Regions from separate parts of the Lysinibacillus sp. F12 genome, predicted to be linked through region 2. Evidence: riboswitches for the same ligand, from Rfam matches in the RefSeq annotation. Region 2 holds a riboswitch; the other holds the start of a gene.

Region 1 (11,191 bases), 280 kb from region 2:
TTCACGTTCATAGATTGCTAGTGTTTCCTCCATTAGTAATCGTGAAACGCCTTTCCCACGATAAAAGGGTGAAATGCCTGTGCCGCCATTCCAAGCCACTTTCTTACCATTAATAATGCGAAAGCCGTTCATAACAATACCAATCGGTTCATCATGGTCAAAAACGACAATGGAGTGCTCAGCTGACAGCCCCTCCCCAACAAGTCGCTGCAAAAACATTTCTGTCGACATGTCAATTGGCACAAAGTATCCTTCAAAGCCTTTGTTCCACGCCCGCAATACTTCCTCAAATGTACATTGAGAAACTGTTTTGATATTCATCATTTCCCTCATCTCAAATTGTATCTAATTTTGCTAAATCTTCTAATGTCAGTTTTCCCAAAATTTCATACCCATGACCTAAGCCCTTAGGTTTTACAATAACGGTGCCCATACTCGAAATATCCCCTAGCCCCATATCTTTCGGAAAACTATGGCCAATCATGACTCTATTGATTCCCTTCGGTGGTTGCATTTCCATCATAGATTGAAAAGCCATTAAAATTGTATTTTGTTGAACAGTCGACAAATTTCCACCTAACATAAAGATCTCAAACAAAAAAGGGTCAATCTGTACCTGAACATTTGGAAAAGCCAACTGAGCTGTTTCAATCGTTCGACAGAAAGGACTAGCTGTGATAGGCGCAAGGATGGGGATTTGCCAATAACGTAGCATCTGGCCATAATATACAGCCTCATGACGACCTTGTTCTGATAAATTTCTTTGATACTGACAACTTTGAAATAGAGCATTCGCTTGATCTACACCTACTGTTGCAGTCCCATGCCTTGCATATAAAATAAGTCCTCCTTCTTTTAATAATTGCAGGAGATCCTTTTCCAATTCTTTCATCCCCTTCATTTTATCACTTTATTCTTTGTAATGTATGTCTTACAAATAGAAAAAAGCTCCCTATTTTTTAGGAAACTTCTTTCTTTTACAGGGAAATAAAGTAACGCTGTCGATCTCCACTTCTGGCAGACGCTCTCAGCAGGAGTCGCATTCCCTCGTTCCAATTAATTTTTCGATAAAGTACTTTATCTACCAAAAATATGGAACAGATGATGTATGACAGGCAAGGGATTTTTTTATGCGACCTTTGTTTCAGGAATTTTATGAACTTTCCTTGAGTATAGGAACTGAGACATAAAATGTGCTATTTCACCTTTTTAGTTTACTTTCTTGTAAAGGATTATTAAACTAGTGTTTACGGTGTGTAATTTTAAAGTCATATTGATTTTGTGTTTTATTTTATGTAGGATAAACAAGCATTGTTTGGTTTACAAACAAAAAATAGAGTTAATTAATATTCTAGAATATTAATAGATGAGGAAGTCCCGAGTTATATGAAAAATCCAAAAATAAAGCTTATATTAATTCTATCAACAATTTTATTATGTTTGTTTACAAGTTTAAACATCATTACATCCTATGTAAAAATTAAAAAGACCGTTGAAGAATCAATTGCTAATCAAAGTCTAGAGGCTGCCACTACCATTGCATCTTCCATCGATACCATTGCCTATCAGCAATTTTTAGATAATCCGCACAAGAATGATTATTATTGGGAAGTAAGAAGTTACTTAAATGATGCAAGGGTAAAGCTAGGTGCATTATTTGTTTATACATTACAGGTGGATAACCCAAAAGTATCAAAAGCAATGGTAATGGGTATGCCGAGTGAACTAAAAAAAGGATTTGAAATAGGTGAGGTTTGTACTGTTCCTGCTCAACAAGTAGAAAAAGCCTATCATGGTGAAACCTATGTTACAGAGGTAATCCATGATTCAGTCCACGGTTCTTATTTATCTGTTGGTGCGCCCATTAAAGATGATACAGGCAAAATAATTGGTTATCTAGGTATTGATATAAGCGCAGATACTTTAAATGGTATTAAAGGAAAAGTCATTGAAGATAACCTATTTATTTTTATTTTCAATGGTGTCTTTATTTTAATTGTTGCTGGTTCTTTTTTATTTTTACAAAGATGGTACCAAAAAGAGGTAGCGAAGGAAGTAGGCGCTACAGAAGATACTTACCAAGCAGAAATCAAAACGTTGATTACCTCGGTGTCTTCGTTACGTCATGATTTCACGAACCATATTCAAGTTTTACATGGCCTTTTACAATTAGAAAAAACAGATCAAGCAAAACAATATTTAGCATCACTGTCTAAAGAAGTGCAAGCGATTAAATCTTTAAAATTAAATATTGATCATCCAGGTTTATCCATATTATTACAAACAAAAAAGCTAACTGCACAGAATCATAATATTGATATGGATTTTACCATCTCTCAGGGCGACTTTAATAAAATTAAAACGACAGATTTAATCAAGATTCTATCGAACTTAATTGACAATGCGATTGATGCTGCCAATGAATTGCCTGAGGGGCAACGTAAAATTATGATTTGTTGTCAAGCAAATGAAACACAATATGAATTTAAAATTACGAATACAGGACCGAATATTGTAGATGAGAATCAAATCTTTAAACAAGGATTCTCTACGAAAAAGCATGAAAATGGTAAAATTCGAGGGCAAGGTTTATTTATCGTGAAAGAAATTGTCCATAAATATCATGGAGATATTTCGATTGAATCATCGAAACATCTTGAAACGACTGCCATCGTCCATATTCCGTTCAAATAGCTACAAAGTGTAGAGACCATTAGACAAAGGCCATTGAGAAAATGATTCTCAATGGCCTTTGTTTTTTCTCATCCTCGTACGCATAGTAATAGAAGTACAGCACGGCATAACAACTTTTTCGGAAAGAGCAAGAGATGCGGCTAGACCCCTTCCGTAATGAAAACCAACGGCCTCATGTTATTTCCATGAAAAAGAAAGAAAAAAAACTTTTTGAGCTTGTCTACAGCCAAATATTAGTCAACGGTCAGACACCCTGATTTTTTTTTGCCTTATTAGTAGCTGTTCGTGTCCGATCTTGTGGTTTTAAGAATGGTGGTCGTAGACTATAGCTCTTTGGCGATAGACGTAGCAAGGACTTGCCGATATCCCCCTTATCGTAATCAGCACTAAAATTTATATAGGGCACACCTAAAACACGCATATTTGCTGCATAAAGGATAATAAAAAAGACTGAAATAAAAAATCCAAACAGACCCAAAAAAGCTGAAAATAAAATGATGATTAATCGGAAAATACTCATTGCTGTCACAAAGGCTTGATTGACTAGTGTAAATGCAGCAATACTTGAAATCGCAATGATAACAATCATCGAAGGGCTTGTCACACCAGCTTTAATCGCAGCATCTCCAATGATTAATCCTCCCACCACACTGATTGAACCACTAATCGCACTAGGCAAACGCAAATTGGCCTCGCGAAACATTTCAAACATAAATAGCATCATCATTATTTCAAGTATTGTCGGAAATGGTAATCCGGTTCTTGACTCGACCACTGTCGCAAGAAGAAGATATGGAAGCTGTTCTTGATGATAGGTGGTTACGGCAAGCCAAAAACCAGGAAGTAACATACTGATCAGTATTCCAAATATTCGGAGCACCCGTTCCATTGAACTAACGATGATGGGATATTCATTGTCCTCAGATGTTTTAAAGAGCAGCATAATATTGGCCGGAATAATCATGGCATACGAAACGCCATCGATCATTATTAGTATTCGTCCTCTCATTAATGCCTGAAGAGCAAAATCTGGTCTTCCCGTATAATCATGTCTAGGGAGAACTTTAGCCGTTTGTTCAATTGCCTCCATCAGCAAATCGCCATTAACGACAATATCTGTATCAATTTTTTGTAATTGTAAACGGATTTGTTCTAGCATATTCAAATTCACAATGTCTTCCATATATAACACAGCTACCGTTGTTTTAGAGCGTTGACCAATCTCTAATGTTTCTACACTAAATGAATTTGTAGGTAAACGTTTTCGTAGTAAAGCTATATTAATAAATACATCTTCAATAAAATCATCTCTTGGCCCTTTCACAACTAATTCAAGCGTTGTTTCCCCAGGCTCACGATTAGGTCTATTTGAAATATCACTGGAATAAATCAAGTGATCTTCCTCAAAATATAATAAGACGTGGCCTTTATAGACTCTTGTAATAATATCCTCTTTCTTCATGACCTTTTGTAAATAAGGAACATGAAGATGCTGTTCAATTAGTTCTTCTAACGTTTCATCAGAACCACTATTAAATAAGGATTGGACACGTTCGACTACAACGGTTTGAAGAAGTTCTTCGTCTATCATGGCGTCACAGGTTATCATATGGACGGTATGTTGCTGAAATTTATACTGTTGGAATATCACATCAGCAGAGCGTTGAAATAGTGATTTCAACATTTTCAAATTCATCATTTGTTCCATTGAAATACTTCTCATCTCCTACTGAGCCTGCTCAAATTTAGTACATTTATGAAAACTTGGACGTTTAATAAATATACTTAGGCATATTTTTCCCATGGATATAAAAATTATTCAAGCAACCAGTACGGTGATAACCTATTCAGTATGTTCTTAGCCAATCATTTTTTGTAGATTCGCCATCTCAATTGCCGATATTGCCGAATCATACCCTTTATTACCTGATTTTGTCCCCGCACGTTCAATCGCCTGTTCAATATTTTCTGTTGTAACAATACCGAAAATAACTGGCACATTGGTCGTTAACGATACATTTGCTATACCTTTTGCCGACTCATTACATACATAATCATAATGTGTTGTAGAACCGCGAATAACCGTTCCTAAACCAATAATCGCATCATATTTTTTTGTCTCTGCTAATTGTTTCGCAATAAAAGGCACCTCAAAAGCTCCAGGCACCCATGCAACATCAATAGATGCTTCATCAACACCATGTCGCTTTAACCCATCCATTGCTCCATCTAATAATTTGCTTGTAATAAACTCATTGAATCGACCTACAACTACTGCAATTTTTAAATCCGTTCCTATTAATTGTGCTTCAAATGTTTGACCCATTTTTTATAACTCCTTTGTTAGTAGTTTGTTGTTAATGTTTGGCTACGATAAGCGGCTAACGCCTCAATGGAAATCATTTTTAAACCATGATGTGCTGCATACTTTGTCAGTTCTTCAAAGCGCATCATGTGACCATCGTCTCCCATGATTTCACAAATCACCCCAGCAGGAATACTATGACAAAGCTTAGCTAAATCAATGGTCGCCTCCGTATGGCCTCTTCGCTCTAAGACACCGTTATCCTTTGCGATTAATGGAAAAATATGTCCTGGCCGACGAAAATCAGTGTTTTTTGCTTGAGACTTCAGCATCTTTTGTATAGTGAAAGCCCGCTCAAAGGCACTAATCCCTGTTGTTGTGTCTATATGGTCGATACTTACGGTAAATGCTGTTTGATGGTTATCCGTATTATGCTGAACCATTGGGTGCAGTTCTAGCTTATGTGCTAGCTCCTGCGAAATCGGCGTACAAATTAAACCTCTCCCATAAGTCGCCATAAAGTTAATCGTTTCAGGAGTGATATATTCAGCAAGTGCAAGAAGATCCCCCTCATTTTCCCGATCTTCATCATCCACCACGACAATCACTTTCCCTTGTTTTAAATCCTCTATGGCATCTTCAATTGCATGTAGCACTCTTGTCATCTCCTTATTATGTGATCTTAAAAACCATGCCGTGCCAAATAATCTCTTGTTATCATAGACTTGTCTTGCCCGTTCTTCAATTGGTTTACAATATACTTACCTACTAAATCTGTTTCAATATTGACGAATGCGCCAATTTTTTTCATGCCTAAAATTGTTTCCTTGTAAGTATGAGGAATCAGTGAAATAGTGACATAATTCGATTCAACATGAAAGATTGTTAAGCTTGTGCCATCAATCGTTATGGAGCCCTTTGGAATACAGAAACTTGTTAGTTCCTCAGACAATTCGATATCAATATAGACCGCGTTAGCGACTGGACGCTTTCGTAAAATTTTCCCAACTGCATCAACATGGCCAGCAACAAAATGACCACCAAATCGCCCGTTCGCAGGCATCGCACGCTCCAAATTAACCGGATCGCCTACTGCAAGCTGATGTAAATTTGTAGCTTTGACGGTTTCAGGCATGACATCCATCGTCAGCTCTTGATCCGTAAAATGGGTCACCGTTAAACAAACTCCATTGACGGCTATACTGTCCCCTAGCCTTACATCTTCTGTAACTTTTGAAGAGTGAACAGTGATTTTCATACTGTTCTTATTGCTTTGCAAGGCTTTAATAGTGCCAATATCCTCTACAATACCTGTAAACATTTCTTCACCTGCTTTCACTCATTTACGTAGCTTTTATCCGTCACTCTTTCTTTTCTATCCGTCTCCCTTCTGAAGCTTCTATAAAAAGAAAAACCCCTTTCACAAAGGGGTTTTGGGAGTATAAGACATCAATAAATAAGCCTACTTGGATATACATTTTTTCCATAGACTAGTATCTTATTTGTTCTTCTCCCATCCAGACTATCACTGTCGGTTTTGGATTTGCACCAAATCAGCTTGCGCTCACGGACTTTGAATAACTTCATCACCGCCGATTGGGAATTTCACCCTACCCCGAAGAACATCTTCTATTCAATTGATTGGCTAAATAAAAAACTTCCCTACAAGTTTGCGGGAAGTAGTGTAATAAATGCATAATCAAATAGACCTTTTAAATTACATTGAATTTAAAAAGCTCACACTTATACCCTTCTCCCATCCAGACTGTTACTGTCGGTTTTGGATTTGCACCAAATCAGCTTGCGCTCACGGACTTTGAATGACTTCATCACCGCCGATTGGGAATTTCACCCTACCCCGAAGGATCATTTTATTTAGCTAGTTCTTACGATAACACTATTTAATTATATTATCTATACTTCTGTCTGTATTTTTTAAAAAAGGTGCCACCCCTTACTATAGCTCCACATACGACGCCCAAATATGACGTTGAATGAGTTTTTGATGATGCTTACTTTCTGTACATTGGGAAAGGCTTGGACACTTCGCACAAATCAAAGGATTCGATTTATATTGGCGATATCCTTCCTTCGTCGTTGTCGCATACTTCAATATTTGCCCTTGTTTCAAAGATAACAATAATAATGCCCGTCATATATACTCATGCTTTCGGAAGAATCCATCTTTCATTTTAGGACGTGTATATGGAAGAACAGGCAACATTTGATTCTCTAACAAATAAATATATAGTCTACATGGAGAATTTACTTTTCAATACCCTATGTAGAAGTTGATGGGAACGAAGGGCGGCGACTCCTGCGGGAAAAGCGGGAAAGTCGAGATCCTGGACTGAGCGAAGCGAGGGAAGCAGCTCGACCCCGCCCGCGGAAAGCGTCCGCCTGTAGTGAAAATCAACGGCTTTACTTTATTTTATTGTAAAAGAAAAAAGACTGTAGTCAAACTCTCAAATTTTTTTGAGTTTGTCTACAGTCTGAGCCACCTATTACTATAGAGGTGGCTTCTTAGTCCTTTAATGACTTAACTTTTGAACATAATCATTATAATTTCCTGAAAAGGCGGTCACACCAGTTGGAGATAATGCTAGTAATTTATTTGCTAGCTTATTAAGAAAATAACGATCATGAGAAATGCATAATAATGTGCCATCAAATTGCAAAAGCGCCTTCTCCAATACTTCCTTGCTAAATAAATCAAGATGATTGGTCGGTTCGTCCATTATAAGTACATTTGCTTTTTGCAAAATTAGCTTTGCTAAGGCTACACGCGCTTTTTCTCCACCGCTAAGGGAGGCTATCTTTTTAAAGACATCTTCTCCCGTAAATAAAAAATTACCAAGCACTGTCCGTATTCTTGCCTCTTCCATCGAAGGGAAGGTACCCCATACCTCTTGTAATATTGTATGATTAGGATGTAATGACTCTTGCTCCTGATCATAATAACCTATTGTCACACCATTTCCCCATGCAATAACGCCACGATCCGGAGTTAATTCATGTAACAATGCCTTCAATAACGTTGATTTTCCAACACCATTTGGGCCTATTAATGCGACCCGTTCGCCTCTATATAATGAAAATTCAATATCTTCCATTAATATTTTTCTGCCCGCATGTAACTGATAGGAGAGTACTAGGTCCTTTACCTTCAGTACTTCTTTATGTGAATTCTTATCAGTAGCAAATGTCATTTGTGCATGTTTTTGATTCTTGTGCGGCTTTTCAAGACGTTCTATCCGTTCAAGCTGTTTCCTTTTGTTCTTGGCACTTTTTGAGGAAGTAGCCATAGCAATATTCCGTTGAATATAATCCTCCATTTTTGTGATTTGCTGCTGCTGCATCGTATATTTCTTCTCCAGCAGTTCACGATCTTTAGTCTTGCTTTCCACATACTTAGAATAGTTACCGCTGTATTTTGTTCCATGAGTACGTTCAATCTCATAAATCTCATGGACAAGGGCATCTAAAAAGTAACGATCATGTGAAATAACAAGAATGGCCCCTTGATAGCCACGTAAATAACTTTCCAGCCAATTTAAAGTCGCAAAATCCAAATGGTTGGTCGGTTCATCTAACAGTAACAAATCCGGCTGCGTTAATAAAATTTTAGCAAGTGCCAGTCTAGTTTTCTGACCACCACTTAATGATTCGATAAGTGTGTCTGTCGGTGTACTACTAAAGCCCATCCCATTTAACATACTATTTATTTTTGCCTCGATGTCATAGCCTCCCTGTTGTGAAAACCAATCGGATTTGCTAGCATATCTCTGCATCACTTGTTCCAGCTTTTCAGGGGCATTTAGATAAGAAGACTCACTCATCTGCATTTCCAACTCTCGAAGTTCCTTTTCAACCTCTAGAAGCTCCGTAAATGCCCCAAGCATTTCAGTCCAAATCGTATGGTCTGGCTGCAATCCACTATCCTGTTGCAAATAACCTAGTTTAATTCCTTTCCCCCTATAAATATCGCCTTCATCATAAGGAATATCCCCTACAATCATCTTTAGTAGCGTGGATTTTCCAGCTCCATTTACACCTATAAGTCCAATCCGATCGCCACGTTCCATTTTCATCGTTATGTTAGAAAGAATGGGCTCTCCCAAGTAGCTCTTACTAATTCCATTTAATTGAAGTATCATTTTTTCCATCTCCTTATTTATTTTATCCATTACTAATAAGCTAATCGCTCAAGAAATAAATGGACATATAAGGTTACACATCACTTTTCACTCCTTTCAAACACAAAAAAGGTGCCGTCATAAAACGGCACCTTCCACCCCTCCTATGAACAAGAGGGCATGTTAAATTTTACTATTAAACAAAAAAACGCCGTTAAGAACCGGCGTTTTTGTATCTATACATCTCATTTGATTGGATACTATCAGTTTTAAAGAAGGCTAGAAGCAACCGGAACCTGCATCGATATGAAATTTGCTTAAAAAAGGGCATACTTCTCCCTTTGCCAGCAAACCTCCACAAAGATTGTAAGATTTCACCACTATTTCAGTTAAACCTTTTGCACAAACAGTTCCCATTACTTCGTCCTCCCTTCGATTTTATAGTATCCACTAATCTACCATAAATCTTTCTAGATTACAAATGTCCTCTCACGTTCTTATTCTTATATGCCTTGGAATATGGCACGCCTATCGTTACACTTAATAATATATCGGAACTTACTATTGTTAAAATCGTTCCTGTACAAGTGACTATTCAGTCCACTAGGAGGTCATTCCCTTGCAATTTTTAAGAAACTTAACAATTAAACAACGTATTTTCTCTGCCCTATTAATACTCGGCTGCGGAATATCGATCTTTTTCGTTCATCATAATGAACAATTTTATGATCGACCGATTGCTGAAATATTGAATGTCAAAGTGGTAGAATCAGAGCCTCTAACAGATATGTACGACAATGACGATACTTTGTATACGCAGCAAATTAAGGCTGTACTTAAAAATGGGCAGCACAAAGGACAAATAATTGATTTGATGAATGACTACTCTTCGTCTGGAGCCTTTGATCAAGAATACTTTGTCGGCAATGAAATTTTTGTCGCAATAGATGCACATTCGACACAGTCAGATTTAACGGGGACCATTCTCGATTTGAAACGAGATCAAACAATCATGATTATCACTTGGACTTTTATCTTTGCGCTACTCATCATCGGAAAAAGACAAGGTTTATTTGCCATTATTAGCTTAGTCGTAAATGCCAGTATTTTAACATTTGCATTAGACCTTTACGTAAAGCATGGCAGCCTCAATTTATTATTCATCAGTGGTGTGTGTGTCCTATTATTTACTGTTATTTCATTGTTACTGATTAGTGGATTGAATACGAAAACATATGCAGCCATTGTAGCTACTCTTTTAGGGACAATCATAGCCCTTAGTATTAGCTCTGCTGTGATGTGGTTGACGGGAGAAAGCGGCCTACGCTATGAGGAAATGCAATTTTTAACACGTCCCTACCGAACTGTTTTTATGGCTGGTTTATTCATTGGTTCACTTGGGGCTGTTATGGATGTCGCGATTACTATGTCCTCTTCTATTTACGCCCTATATGAACAAGACTCTCGTATTTCTTTACAAGCTTTAAAGGCATCTGGTCAGGAGATTGGAAAAGACATTATGGGTACCATTACAAGCATTCTATTCTTCGCGTATATTTGTGGCTCCATACCAATGGTCATCCTCTATTTGAAAAATTCATCTACATTAGGACTCACTCTATCCTTGAATCTTTCATTAGAGCTAGCTCGTGCCCTTGCAGGGGGTATTGGAGTAGTCCTGACAATACCTATCAGTCAATATACAGCTATTTTTTTTATTAATCGAAAGAGGGTTAAAGAATGAATGTTATCGTTGTTTTGGCAATTATTTTATGTTTATTGATGGTGGTAGTTGGAGGTAAGCAAGGCCTACGCTCGTTTCTTTCTTTATTTTTAAATTTTGCTGTTCTCTTCGTGACCATTTTCCTCATGACAAACCCTAAAAACAGCCCTATTATTCTAACGTTTATTGCTTGTACTGTCATCAGTTGCATTAGTTTGTTTTATATTAATAAAACAAATAGTAAAACCATTACTGCATTTATTTCGACAATGGTAACGATTGTTGTTTTATTGCTTTTTATTACGTTTATAACGAAAAAGGCCATGATTCAAG
Region 2 (11,191 bases):
CTCCTGTGGATTTAATAACGTGGATTACGATAATGCTACCGCAGAAATTGGCTATGACTTGGCGAAGACTCATTGGGGCAAAGGCTACGCCACAGAAGGTATCATCGCTTTAATCCATGTAGCTTTTACACATTTGGACATGTCGACAATTATAGCAAAGGTCGATGCGGCGAATATCAATTCCATCAGAGTCTTACAGAAATTGAATTTTATTTTGCAGGGCTACGATAGCACTGAAAAAAATTTACAAGTATATGTACTATGTAAAAAGTAATATAAAAAGCTAAGAATGGTTATCTAATCATTCTTAGCTTTTTGCTTAGTGATACATGCCGTGATTAATTTTCCCCGTTAACTTTTCTATTTGTACTTTGAATAATTCTATTTTAGGCATAATTGGATACCCTCTTTTTCAAATATCCATTCAGGATTACCATACTTCTCTAAAAGCGCATCAAAGAACCATTCCTTCTTTGACTCCTCTTCCATTCTTACAACTTATCCAAATAGCACTACACTTTGGTAGACAAGTGCAGATTGGTAAGAATATTTTTTCCCTGGGTGTAAATCGCCCATTTCACTTACTTCTATACTGATTTTAGGGTTTTGTTTAATATTGGACCAAAAATGGCTTTCTAGAATATTACCAATATGCAAATAAAGTTTTCCTTCATACACATAAACAAATAGAATTACATAAGGATATCCTTCCTCATCAACTGTCGCAACATACGCGACTTTCCCCATCTTCCAAAATTGCCGTGCTTCATTTTTAGAAATTTCTACACGTTTGTTTTGAATCATATCTCTTATCGTTAACCCCCTCATCAAAATATAGTACGATAAAAATAAAAACGTTAATCTCAAAACATATATTTCATTTACATCTTTATGGTATCTAAAAAAAGAATAGTTTTCCTTTCGCGCATAAGTAAAGCCAAGAATGCACTCGTTTAGCATTCTTGGCTTTATTACTTTAACGCTATTTAATTGGAATCCAAATTTCTGAGTATGAATCGGGGCTATACGCATCCTCTTCTGGGTACACTTCAAGCTCAGCCGTTCCTGCTGGCTCATATGGATTGGAGGGGAACCACTCTGAATATATTTGTTTCCACGTATTTTGCATAGCATCTGGCATTGGCCCGTGCACCTCAAACACAACCCACTTTGATGCAGGTACTTCCATCGTTAATAGATCCTCTCCCACATCACCTACATGATTTGTAGCAATCCAGTAATCAATGAAGCCCTGTTGTCCTTGGTTTGTATTTGGTACACAAACACCTAATACTCCATTGATGTTGCCATTATTTAATTGATATAGCTGATGATCGAAGCCACTCTCATTGATTTCCTGCCAAAACAATGGAATTTCCCGAGTGTTTTCTCCGTCTTGGCAATTGTACGTTCTTTTCACCCCAACAACTTGAAACTTATCTTTTTCTACGATTTTATACTTCATTGGTTCTGCTCCCTTCAAGCTTACCTGAATCACCAGGCGATTGTATGATTTTAGTGGTCCTTGCCTCTTTCTCGCTTCACTCGGCGTTACATAATGCTGTTTACGAAACGCTTTTGTAAAAGCTTCAGGAGTTTCATAGCCATACTTGTAGGCGAGATCGATTATTTTTTGATCTGTATCCATTAATTCCTGAGCCGCTAATGTTAATCTCCTCCGTCGTAGATAATCCGCAATGGACATATCCGTTAAAATCGCAAACGTTCGCTGAAAATGGAAGACAGATGAATTAACCTCCTGTGCAATCTGTTCAATCGTTATGTTTTCTAATAAATGATCTTCCATAAAATTAATGGCTTTTTGAATCGACTCAATCCAACTCATTGCTCTCACTCCCTGATACCATCTTAAAATAGTTAATGCTTTCCAGCCTGTCTTTTTATGCTAACTTTGGACAGGTATGTGTAGAAGCAGTTTTTCATCACTAACACTCCTTCTATTTTCGTTACTTTACATACGATTTTCGCTCTTTCTCCACTAAAATCCATTGTACTAACTATCGAAAAACAACCATTATATTTATAATAACGGACAAGGCCTTTATTGTCCTTAAATCAAGGAGTGTCATCATCGTATCTTACCAAATGAGGAAGAAAAGACTTAGGCTATGCCTTCAGATGAAAAGGGGGCAATGGGAAATTTCCAAGCATGTTGTAATCATGAAGTATACGAAGAATTAGGCTACAGGTAGTATCGATGATAAATCTAATGCAGCTGTAGAAGTCTGTTACTTTGAAGCCATCATAATTGGCGGACAAATGACCCTTCTTAATCTTGAATAAATTAATGTATGATATTGCATGGAAATCTAAAGATGAGGTCGCACTACTACTATTAACATTCCTAAAAGATCGACCATTTCTCTTATGTTTATGTCAATAAAAAAAGTCACGCCTCTCGACATGACCGATTTTTTTCATATAAAATTATTGGCTGTTCTCTTCTTGATGCTGATAAATAATTAAGGCAGAATGGATGACCGTCTGTTCGCCGATATAGAGGGTATTGTACTTGATATCAAGTATGAAAAAGTAACTCAAATCTAATAAAGCCCGATTAATATCATGTTCAAATTGCACAATATCGTTGTTTTGGATTGTCACAACTTGAGTCGTTTGTGTCATTGCCCACACCCCTTTTCTTTCATGATAGTTCAAAAGGGTATCAAAGTCAGTAAAAAAATATTGGAGCAAAATAAGCTCCAATATTTTTTAGTACATCGTTAAATATTCCTCACGCTCCCAGTTATGGACCCGTGTACGGTATTTATCCCATTCTATTTCTTTGGCTCTATTAAACTTTTCATAAATATGATCACCTAGAGCTTCTCGTACAACTGCATCCATTTCTAATTCAATTAATGCGTGTTCCAATGAAGATGGTAGACTATCAATACCATTTAATTCACGCTCTGGACCTGTCATTTTATAAATATTTCGATCTACCGCTGCTGGAGGCGTTAAATCTTTCCGTATGCCGTCAAGTCCAGATGCTAAGATTACAGCCATTGCTAAATAAGGATTTGCTGCAGGATCAACTGAACGTAACTCAATACGTGTTGATAATCCTCGAGCTGCTGGAATACGAATAAGTGGCGAACGGTTTTGAGCAGACCATGCAACATAGCATGGGGCCTCATAGCCTGGAACTAATCGTTTATAAGAATTAACCAGTGGATTCGTGATAGCAGTAAAGCCATGTACATGCTGGATAATACCTGCCATAAAGCTACGAGCTGTTGCGCTTAATTGAAGTTCTGCGTGTTCGTCATAGAAGGCATTTTTATCCCCTTCAAATAACGATAGGTTAAAATGCATGCCAGAGCCGTTAACTCCAAATAGTGGCTTAGGCATAAATGTTGCATGTAGCCCATGCTGTGCAGCAATCGTTTTTACGACTAATTTAAATGTTTGAATATTATCGCATGCTTCGATGGCGCTAGCATATTTAAAGTCAATTTCATGCTGTCCAGGTGCAACTTCATGGTGAGAAGCTTCAATTTCAAAGCCCATCCCCTCCAGTTCTAAAACAATATCACGGCGACAATTCTCCCCTAAATCTGTCGGAGCTAAGTCAAAATATCCTCCGCTGTCATTTAGTTCAAGTGTCGGATGCCCTTTTTCATCCAGCTTGAAAAGGAAAAATTCTGGCTCTGGTCCCAAGTTAAAGGAAGTGAAGCCTAACTCCTCCATTTCCTTTAAAACGCGCTTCAAATTAGATCGTGGATCCCCTTCAAAAGGTGTTCCATCTGGTCTTGCAATATCGCAAATAAAGCGTGCCACCTTACCTTTTTCAGCTGTCCAAGGAAAAATTACAAATGTATTAAAGTCTGGTCTTAAATACATATCTGATTCCTCTATACGTACAAAACCTTCAATCGAAGAACCATCAAACATGACTTTATTGTCTAATGCCTTTTCTAATTGGCTCACAGGTATCTCTACATTTTTAATCGTACCTAATATATCAGTAAATTGTAGGCGAATAAACTTCACATTTTCTTCCTTCACTCGGCGTATAATACCTTCTTTTGTATAATGTTTCATTTTCCACCACTCCAATGTAAATTTAATTAACACAACTTTTTTATGACTGTTTTAAAAATACATTATTTTTTAAAATTTAGCAACATTCATGTAAGGTTTTATAACATCGTTTTTTTAGAATATATTCATCTTGATTTTCGATACATAAAAAAGGTATACCCATTAACTAAATGGATACACCTAATTTATATTTTATTTTTTAATATTGTAAAAGCATATTAACGAACACTACCAGAATGACAACAGGTACTATAATCAACATTAACAACCTGTAGGCTGAATAATATCCCTGTCCCATATGACTTCCCATTAACAGTTCTCTTCTTACAAATTCCTTATCCACTACATAGGCAATAAAAATAGCAATAAACAAGTTCCCCAATGGTAGCATTAAGTTTGATACTAAAAAGTCAGTTGCATCAAATATGTTCTTTCCAAAAACCGATACATCAGCTAACAAGCTAGAGGAAAGGGATGCTGGAATGGCTGCGAGAAATACGACTACACCAAGACACGAAGTCCATACAAGACGTGTTTTTTGACTATTTTCCATCAATGCCGCTACAATAATCTCGTATAAACTAAACGAAGACGTTAATGTGGCAAATAAGAACAATAATAAAAACATCGCTAAAAATACTTCCCCAAACGGCATCTGGCTAAATGCTGTTGGTAGCACCATAAATAATAAGCCCGGCCCTGCTGCCGGCTCTAAATCAAAAGCAAAAACAACCGGGAAAATGGCTAGTCCGGCTAAAAATGAAACCAGTACCGTCAGCATAACTACGGAGCCTGCCGAATTCGGAAGACTTACATCTTTTTTGAGGTAGGAACTGTATGTAACAAGACAAGAAAATCCTACTGCTAATCCAAAAAATGATTGCCCCAAAGCTTCTAATATAGATTTCCCTGTAATATTCGAGAAATCAGGCCATAAAAAGAATTTTATCCCTTCCATGGCGCCATCTAATGTGACAGCACGTATCACAAGGACAATGAACATAATAAAGAGCAATGGCATCATCCATTTATTTGCCTTTTCAATACCATTTTGGACTCCTAAAGAAATAACAAGTACATTTGCTAATGTAAACAAAGCTAAACCTACAAGCGTAATCCAAGGTGTACCAATTATTTTTCCAAATAGCTCTGCAGGATCAATAGCTGGGTCAATGACAGCACCTGTTAATCCTAGCCCACTATAAATAAAAATCCAGCCCCCGACAACGCTATAAAATGTTAGTAATAAAAAACATCCGAGAACACCCATTCGGCCAATCCATGCCCACCCCTGCTTTGTAGGAGCAATTTTTTTATAGGCAGTGATTGCCTCAGACTGCGTACCTCGCCCTAATATATATTCAGATAATAGCATCGGGAGCCCAATTAATAATGTAAATAGCACAAATATTAAGAAAAACGCGCCTCCACCACTTTGCCCAGTTACATACGGGAGCTTCCAAATCGCTCCTAGTCCAATTGCAGCACCCGCTGATGCTAAAATAAATCCTAACTTACTAGACCACTGTCCTTTTTTTCCACTCATCTCTTCAAACTCCTCAAACATTCTAAACTCATCTCTAATTCTACATGAAAATAGAGTTCTCGACTAGGTATTACTAAAAAAGAACTAGTGATATCTCGACAACCTATTACCTTTTTCTATTTTCCTTCCACCATTTCATCTCATAAAAAAAACCTCGAGTTCTTCACTCGAGGTTTAGTACAATTTATTTTGTTATATACATAGAACGCTGGCGGTCAATCCATTTACGCATTGTTGTAAATAATAACGCCATAATACCCGTTAATAAAATTCCTTTGACAATATTAAATGGTAAAATACCAGCGACAATCATTTTATATAATGAATCACCTACAACAGGCTCCATACCTAAAAAGTAAGTGTACATTGGTAAAAATACAGCATAGTTTAAAATACTCATTCCTACTGCCATCACAACTGTTCCCGTTGCTAAACCTCCAACAAGACCAGCAATTGTTTTAAAGCGATTAAAAATAAAGCTTACTGGCAATATAAATAAAATACCTGTTACAAAATTAGCCATATGCCCTACGGGAACGCCTGTTGGAGTGCCTGAGAAAATCCAATCCAACACATTTTTAAACAACTCTACTAAAATACCAGCTACAGGTCCCATCGTGATTGCCGCAAGTAAGGCAGGCATATCACTGAAATCCACTTCTAAAAATGCTGGGAATGGTGGAATTGGGAAATTAAAAAGCATTAATAAAAACGAAATACTGCTCAGCATGCCAATCGTAATAAACGATTGAAGTTTGACATTTTTCTTCATAGAAAGCTCTCTCCTCTTTGCTGATTCAATCTCGCAAGAAGAAAGGTGACGATCTTTCAATTGTTTCATGAAAAAACCCTTATGCGTTTAATAAAGCATAAGGGAGAAAGGCATAACGAATAAACGTCCTCATCAACTAATTTTTGAGCACCGTTAAATAAGCCATACAAAAAAGCGCTCGGTCATAGTTTATTTCATGACAATGAATGACGATCGTACCTTCATCTTCTCCCATCCAGACTTTAACTGTCGGCCTTGGAATTCCACCAAGTCAGCCATGCGAAAATTCGCACAGGTCGCGGGCTGAAGAGTTAAAAATAAATCAATCGAGCTAATGAATAAATTCACTAGCGATTTACCACTCTATTACCGCCGGTCGGGATTTTCACCCTGCCCCGAAGATGAATCATATTATTTTATACTACAGCTTTACTATAATGAATTATGAAGTAAAAGTAAATAGTTCTGCTCAAAAAAATCCGATTAAATTGCTATGTTTTATAAACAGTAAAGGCATTCCCGCTATATGGGAATGCCTCTCTTTTTTATTCTTCCTTCGACTATGGTAAAAATTGTTTATTTGGTCCCACTGGCTTTGGTAAATAACCCTTCAAATCAAACCCTTCCCAGCTTTCTTGCACAACATTATCTAAAAGTAGCTGCTGATTAAAGCTAGCAGCAGTCAACATCATGGCCTCAATTAATTGAGTTGCTCGTATTGGCTCCATAGATGTTAAATCAAGCGGAATATCAAAGGTAACAACTACACCTTCCTCTTGTTCTTTGACTGTGTATGTCACATTTTCAGGCACAACGGATGTATAGACATCATCATTTTTATTTTTCATCTGTGTAAGTGCTTCTGTAACTGTCTCAAAAGTTTGACGGAAATCTGGTGATAAATATTCTGCACCATTAGTATCTTGGTACAAGTAATAATTATAACGCTTGGCATTAGTTAAAGACATCGCTTGATTTGGCTCACCTTCTTGAGAAAACTCATAGGGTGTTCCATCTTCATTTTGTATTTCTACTTCGGAATATTCAGAGTCCGAGAAGGTATCTTCCATTGTGCCTTTGTATTCATTAACTGTAGCAGAGGCAACATCATAGTCATTTTCCTTTGGCAAGACATGGATGAGCTTATCATCCTTCTCCTTCAGCTCACCTTTATAAGGATGATACTCTGTAAACCCTTTAGCCTCCTCGTCAATTTGCGGAGCATACTTTTCATACATCCGTAAGGTAGAAGGCTTCTCTCCTCCAAAATCAGTAGCAACACGTTCATTTGGGATAACATACGTCATAGGAACACTTTCCGCATCGCGTCCTGCCAAACCAATACGGAAAACGACAGCATCCTTTACATCCTCCTCGTAGACAGAGGTACGTAAAGATAAAATGCGCTCATGCTCCGCGACAATACTTTTGGAATCCAGCATTTCATCCTGCGTTGCCGCTTCCTTTGCCGCTGAATCCTCTTGCATCGTAGAATACTGAGCTGTTTCAGGCATACTCGCTTGATCTTTTTGTTCACCTTGATTATTCTTCCATACTGTGCCAACGAGTATTGTTAGCACAAAGACTGCGGCTACACTCATAAAAATCTGCATATTACGTACCTTCGATTTTGTCGCAGGCTTTTTAATGATAGGATCTTCCTGTTGAGATGGTTCATCTTCTATAGGTTCTTGCATAGCTTCTTGAAGGTGGATATTATCTTGCAAGCGAGCATCTGCCATTAACCGATTTAATATATCTTCTTTCGAACGGTGGTCAGAAAGCTTAGGGGCATTGTTCAGTACATGTTCAAGCTGCTCATCATCAAATGGCTTATGTGTCATTGCCGTTTCGCCTCCTGTTCTCTGATCGGCTGTAGCTGTTGCCTTAAAAATTTAATGGCTCGATGCTGGGTTGTTTTTACCTTTGCTTCTGTCCAATCAAGTATTTGCGCCGTTTCTGCTATCGATAAATCCTGGAAATAACGCATAATAATGACCATTTTTTGGTCGCCAGTACAGTTTTCTAATACTGACGCTACTTGCATAAATTCATCACTGGCCTGTAGCATTTCCTCCGGTGATGGTGTGTTTGAATGGAGCTGTTCCGTTTCCCAGTCAAAGAAATCAAGCGAATGCTTCTGACGAACAGCTTGCTTTCTAAAATGATCAATCGCAACATTTTTGGCTATTGCAAAAAGCCATGTTTTCTCACTACTATTGCCTGCAAATTGATCATATGAGCGCAATACTCTTACATAAACCTCATGCGCTAAATCCTCAGCAAGTGTACGGTTTTTTACTAGATAGATTAGAAACTGGAACACGTCTTGATGATAGGCATCGTAAAGTCGATGGAACACGGAGTCATTCAATGCACTCCACCCCCGTTCTATATTATTTGTCGTCTTACTTTCGCAGAAGTTACAGCCAACTAATAACAAAACCCTGTTATTAATCGAACGGTAAATAAAATGTGAAGGTTGTACCTTCCTTAAGCACACTATCTACCATAATATTTCCTGAGTGTGCCTTTACAATATTTCGTGCAATGGCTAAGCCAAGTCCCGTACCACCCTTAGATCGAGTACGTGCCTTATCCGCTTTATAAAAGCGTTCAAAGACATAAGGTAAATCATCTTGAGGAATACCATGTCCTGTATCTTGAACAGAAATTTTAGCAAATGTTGGCTCCTTTTCTACTTTTACCGTGACAGACCCCTCATCTGTATGTCTTAATGCATTGTCGACTAAATTCGTGAGTACTTGCTCGATACGATCCTCATCTATATTAATCATAGCGTCGTCATTAAATTCACTATCGAATAGTAGATGAACATGCTTCTCTTTTGCCACCTGTGCAAATTTTTGAGTAATACGTTCAAATGTAGAATTAATCGGTAATTCATCTTTATAGAGCGTCATATGCCCCGATTCCATGCGTGCTAAATCTAATAAATCAGTGACAAGGCGACCCATTCGTTTGGATTCATCATAAATAATTTTTGTAATTTCATTACGTTCTTCCTGATCTTGAATAAAATCATCATCCATCAATGCTTCAGAATAACCTTGAAGCATGGCGATAGGAGTACGCAATTCATGAGAGACGTTCGCAATAAAATCAGATCTAAGTTTTTCTAGGCGATGTTGTTCTGTCATATCACGAATAACCGCGACTGCCCCTCGAATGATTTCTCCACTATAAAGAGGGCTAATTGTAAAAGTATAATAATTTCCATCCATTTCAATTTCCTCTTCTAGCTTATCCTCAAACATGAGTACATGGTCCAGCATATGATAAAGCTCTGGCGGTATTGGTTTAGCACTTTGTGAGCCTTTATTTACAAACCATTTTTGCATTAGACGTTCTGCTGGTGGATTACTTAATAATATTGTACGGTCACGATTAAACGTAATCACTGCATCTGTCATGGATGTCAAAATATTTGATAGCTGTTCATTTTCTTGATTGATAACCTCTAAATTATGCTTTAATTGACGACCCATTTGGTTGAAGGCAACTGCCAGCTGTCCAATTTCATCATTTTGAGTGGTAGGCATTTTTGCTTCAAAATTCCCCTTTGCAATTTCAAATGCCAGTTCACGCATTTTTCTAAGTGGTGAAGTTATACGAGAAGACAAGAAGAACGCAAAAAATGTCGTCAAGACAAATGCTATGAAAGCTGCCAAAAAGACAATTTTCGTCGTTTCCTTGGACGTTTTATGTAGAGCATCGGGGCTCTGATAGATGAAAACTGCTCCATGTACAGCATTTTCTACATTCAAGGGGAAGCCTAGCACTACATAAGATTCCATTTTCTCTGGATCTGTAGAGGAGGGCATCATCATTTCTTTAATAATGGGTTCGTCTGATTGAAAGACTTCACGGAAAGATTTATTCGCCAAAATGGTATCTTGAATTTTCTTTTTATTGACACCCTCTTGCATGGCAAAGGATACCTCTACATGGCTAATTGCAATTAGTGCATTGGTGCCTTTAGGTAAAATATCTTTTAATAGTTCCGAAGTCGATTCAGCTGTTTCATTGTCATCCACTATACTTGCCACAGTGGCAGCCGTTTGACGTAAAGATATTTCTGCTTGCTGCATGTGGTAGTTTTGAAGAAATTCAAGCATTAATACCGTGAAAACAAATAATACAAATGAAACGAGAAGCAATATGGTTACCCATAGCTTCCCGACAACACTATTCCATATTCTATTCATTGACAACCTCAAATTTGTAACCAACGCCCCAAACTGTCACAATCATTTTAGCAGCGTTTTCAGAAACACGGTTGAGCTTTTCGCGTAAACGTTTTACGTGTGTGTCAACTGTACGTAAATCACCAAAGAAATCATAATGCCAAACTTCTTTTAGTAGTTGTTCACGGTCAAATACTTTGTCTGGCGATTTCGCTAAGAAGTAAAGTAATTCATACTCTTTTGGTGTTAAATTAACCTCAATGCCCTCAGCCGTTACACGGTGTGCATCATGATCGATCATCAAATGCTGGAACACCACTAAATCTTTTGAAGAGGATGCATTTGTCGTAGGTGAGAATGCCTGTGAACGACGTAAAATAGCCTTCACACGTAACACAACCTCACGAGGACTAAATGGTTTTACAATATAATCATCTGCTCCTAGTTCGAAGCCTTGAACACGATTAGCTTCCTCACCTTTAGCAGTTAATAAAATAATAGGTGTTGCTGCTCGTTCACGAATTTCTGCACACACTTCTAGCCCATCTTTTTCAGGCATCATAATATCAAGTAAAATACAGTGATATTCTTTTTCTA

What was found. Region 2 has a riboswitch for FMN ahead of AC3CH7_RS04210 (ECF transporter S component). Riboswitches for the same ligand answer to the same signal wherever they lie in the genome.
Positions count from the first base shown of each region.
Region 1: it holds a riboswitch for FMN, as region 2 does, so the genes downstream of both, ribE (riboflavin synthase) here and AC3CH7_RS04210 (ECF transporter S component) in region 2, are expected to answer to the same signal.

Region 1 is NZ_JBYMLP010000001.1:534,914-546,104, forward strand. Features, by position in the region: gene AC3CH7_RS02830 (GNAT family N-acetyltransferase) at 1-321, opposite strand, end outside; gene AC3CH7_RS02835 (histidine phosphatase family protein) at 335-901, opposite strand; gene AC3CH7_RS02840 (ATP-binding protein) at 1,387-2,694, shown strand; gene AC3CH7_RS02845 (spore germination protein) at 2,939-4,402, opposite strand; gene ribH (6,7-dimethyl-8-ribityllumazine synthase) at 4,553-5,020, opposite strand; partial or broken gene ribB (3,4-dihydroxy-2-butanone-4-phosphate synthase) at 5,047-5,655, opposite strand; gene ribE (riboflavin synthase) at 5,682-6,320, opposite strand; FMN riboswitch at 6,501-6,626, opposite strand; FMN riboswitch at 6,744-6,869, opposite strand; partial or broken gene AC3CH7_RS02865 (transposase) at 6,963-7,241, opposite strand; gene AC3CH7_RS02870 (ABC-F family ATP-binding cassette domain-containing protein) at 7,531-9,156, opposite strand; gene AC3CH7_RS02875 (YibE/F family protein) at 9,755-10,879, shown strand; gene AC3CH7_RS02880 (YibE/F family protein) at 10,876-11,191, shown strand, end outside.
Region 2 is NZ_JBYMLP010000001.1:811,143-822,333, forward strand. Features, by position in the region: gene AC3CH7_RS04180 (GNAT family N-acetyltransferase) at 1-274, shown strand, start outside; gene AC3CH7_RS04185 (pyridoxamine 5'-phosphate oxidase family protein) at 499-804, opposite strand; gene AC3CH7_RS04190 (AraC family transcriptional regulator) at 983-1,846, opposite strand; gene AC3CH7_RS04195 (hypothetical protein) at 2,449-2,646, opposite strand; gene glnA (type I glutamate--ammonia ligase) at 2,734-4,068, opposite strand; gene AC3CH7_RS04205 (sodium-dependent transporter) at 4,268-5,614, opposite strand; gene AC3CH7_RS04210 (ECF transporter S component) at 5,799-6,386, opposite strand; FMN riboswitch at 6,606-6,793, opposite strand; gene AC3CH7_RS04215 (hypothetical protein) at 6,947-8,230, opposite strand; gene sigX (RNA polymerase sigma factor SigX) at 8,227-8,760, opposite strand; gene AC3CH7_RS04225 (ATP-binding protein) at 8,840-10,615, opposite strand; gene AC3CH7_RS04230 (response regulator transcription factor) at 10,608-11,191, opposite strand, start outside.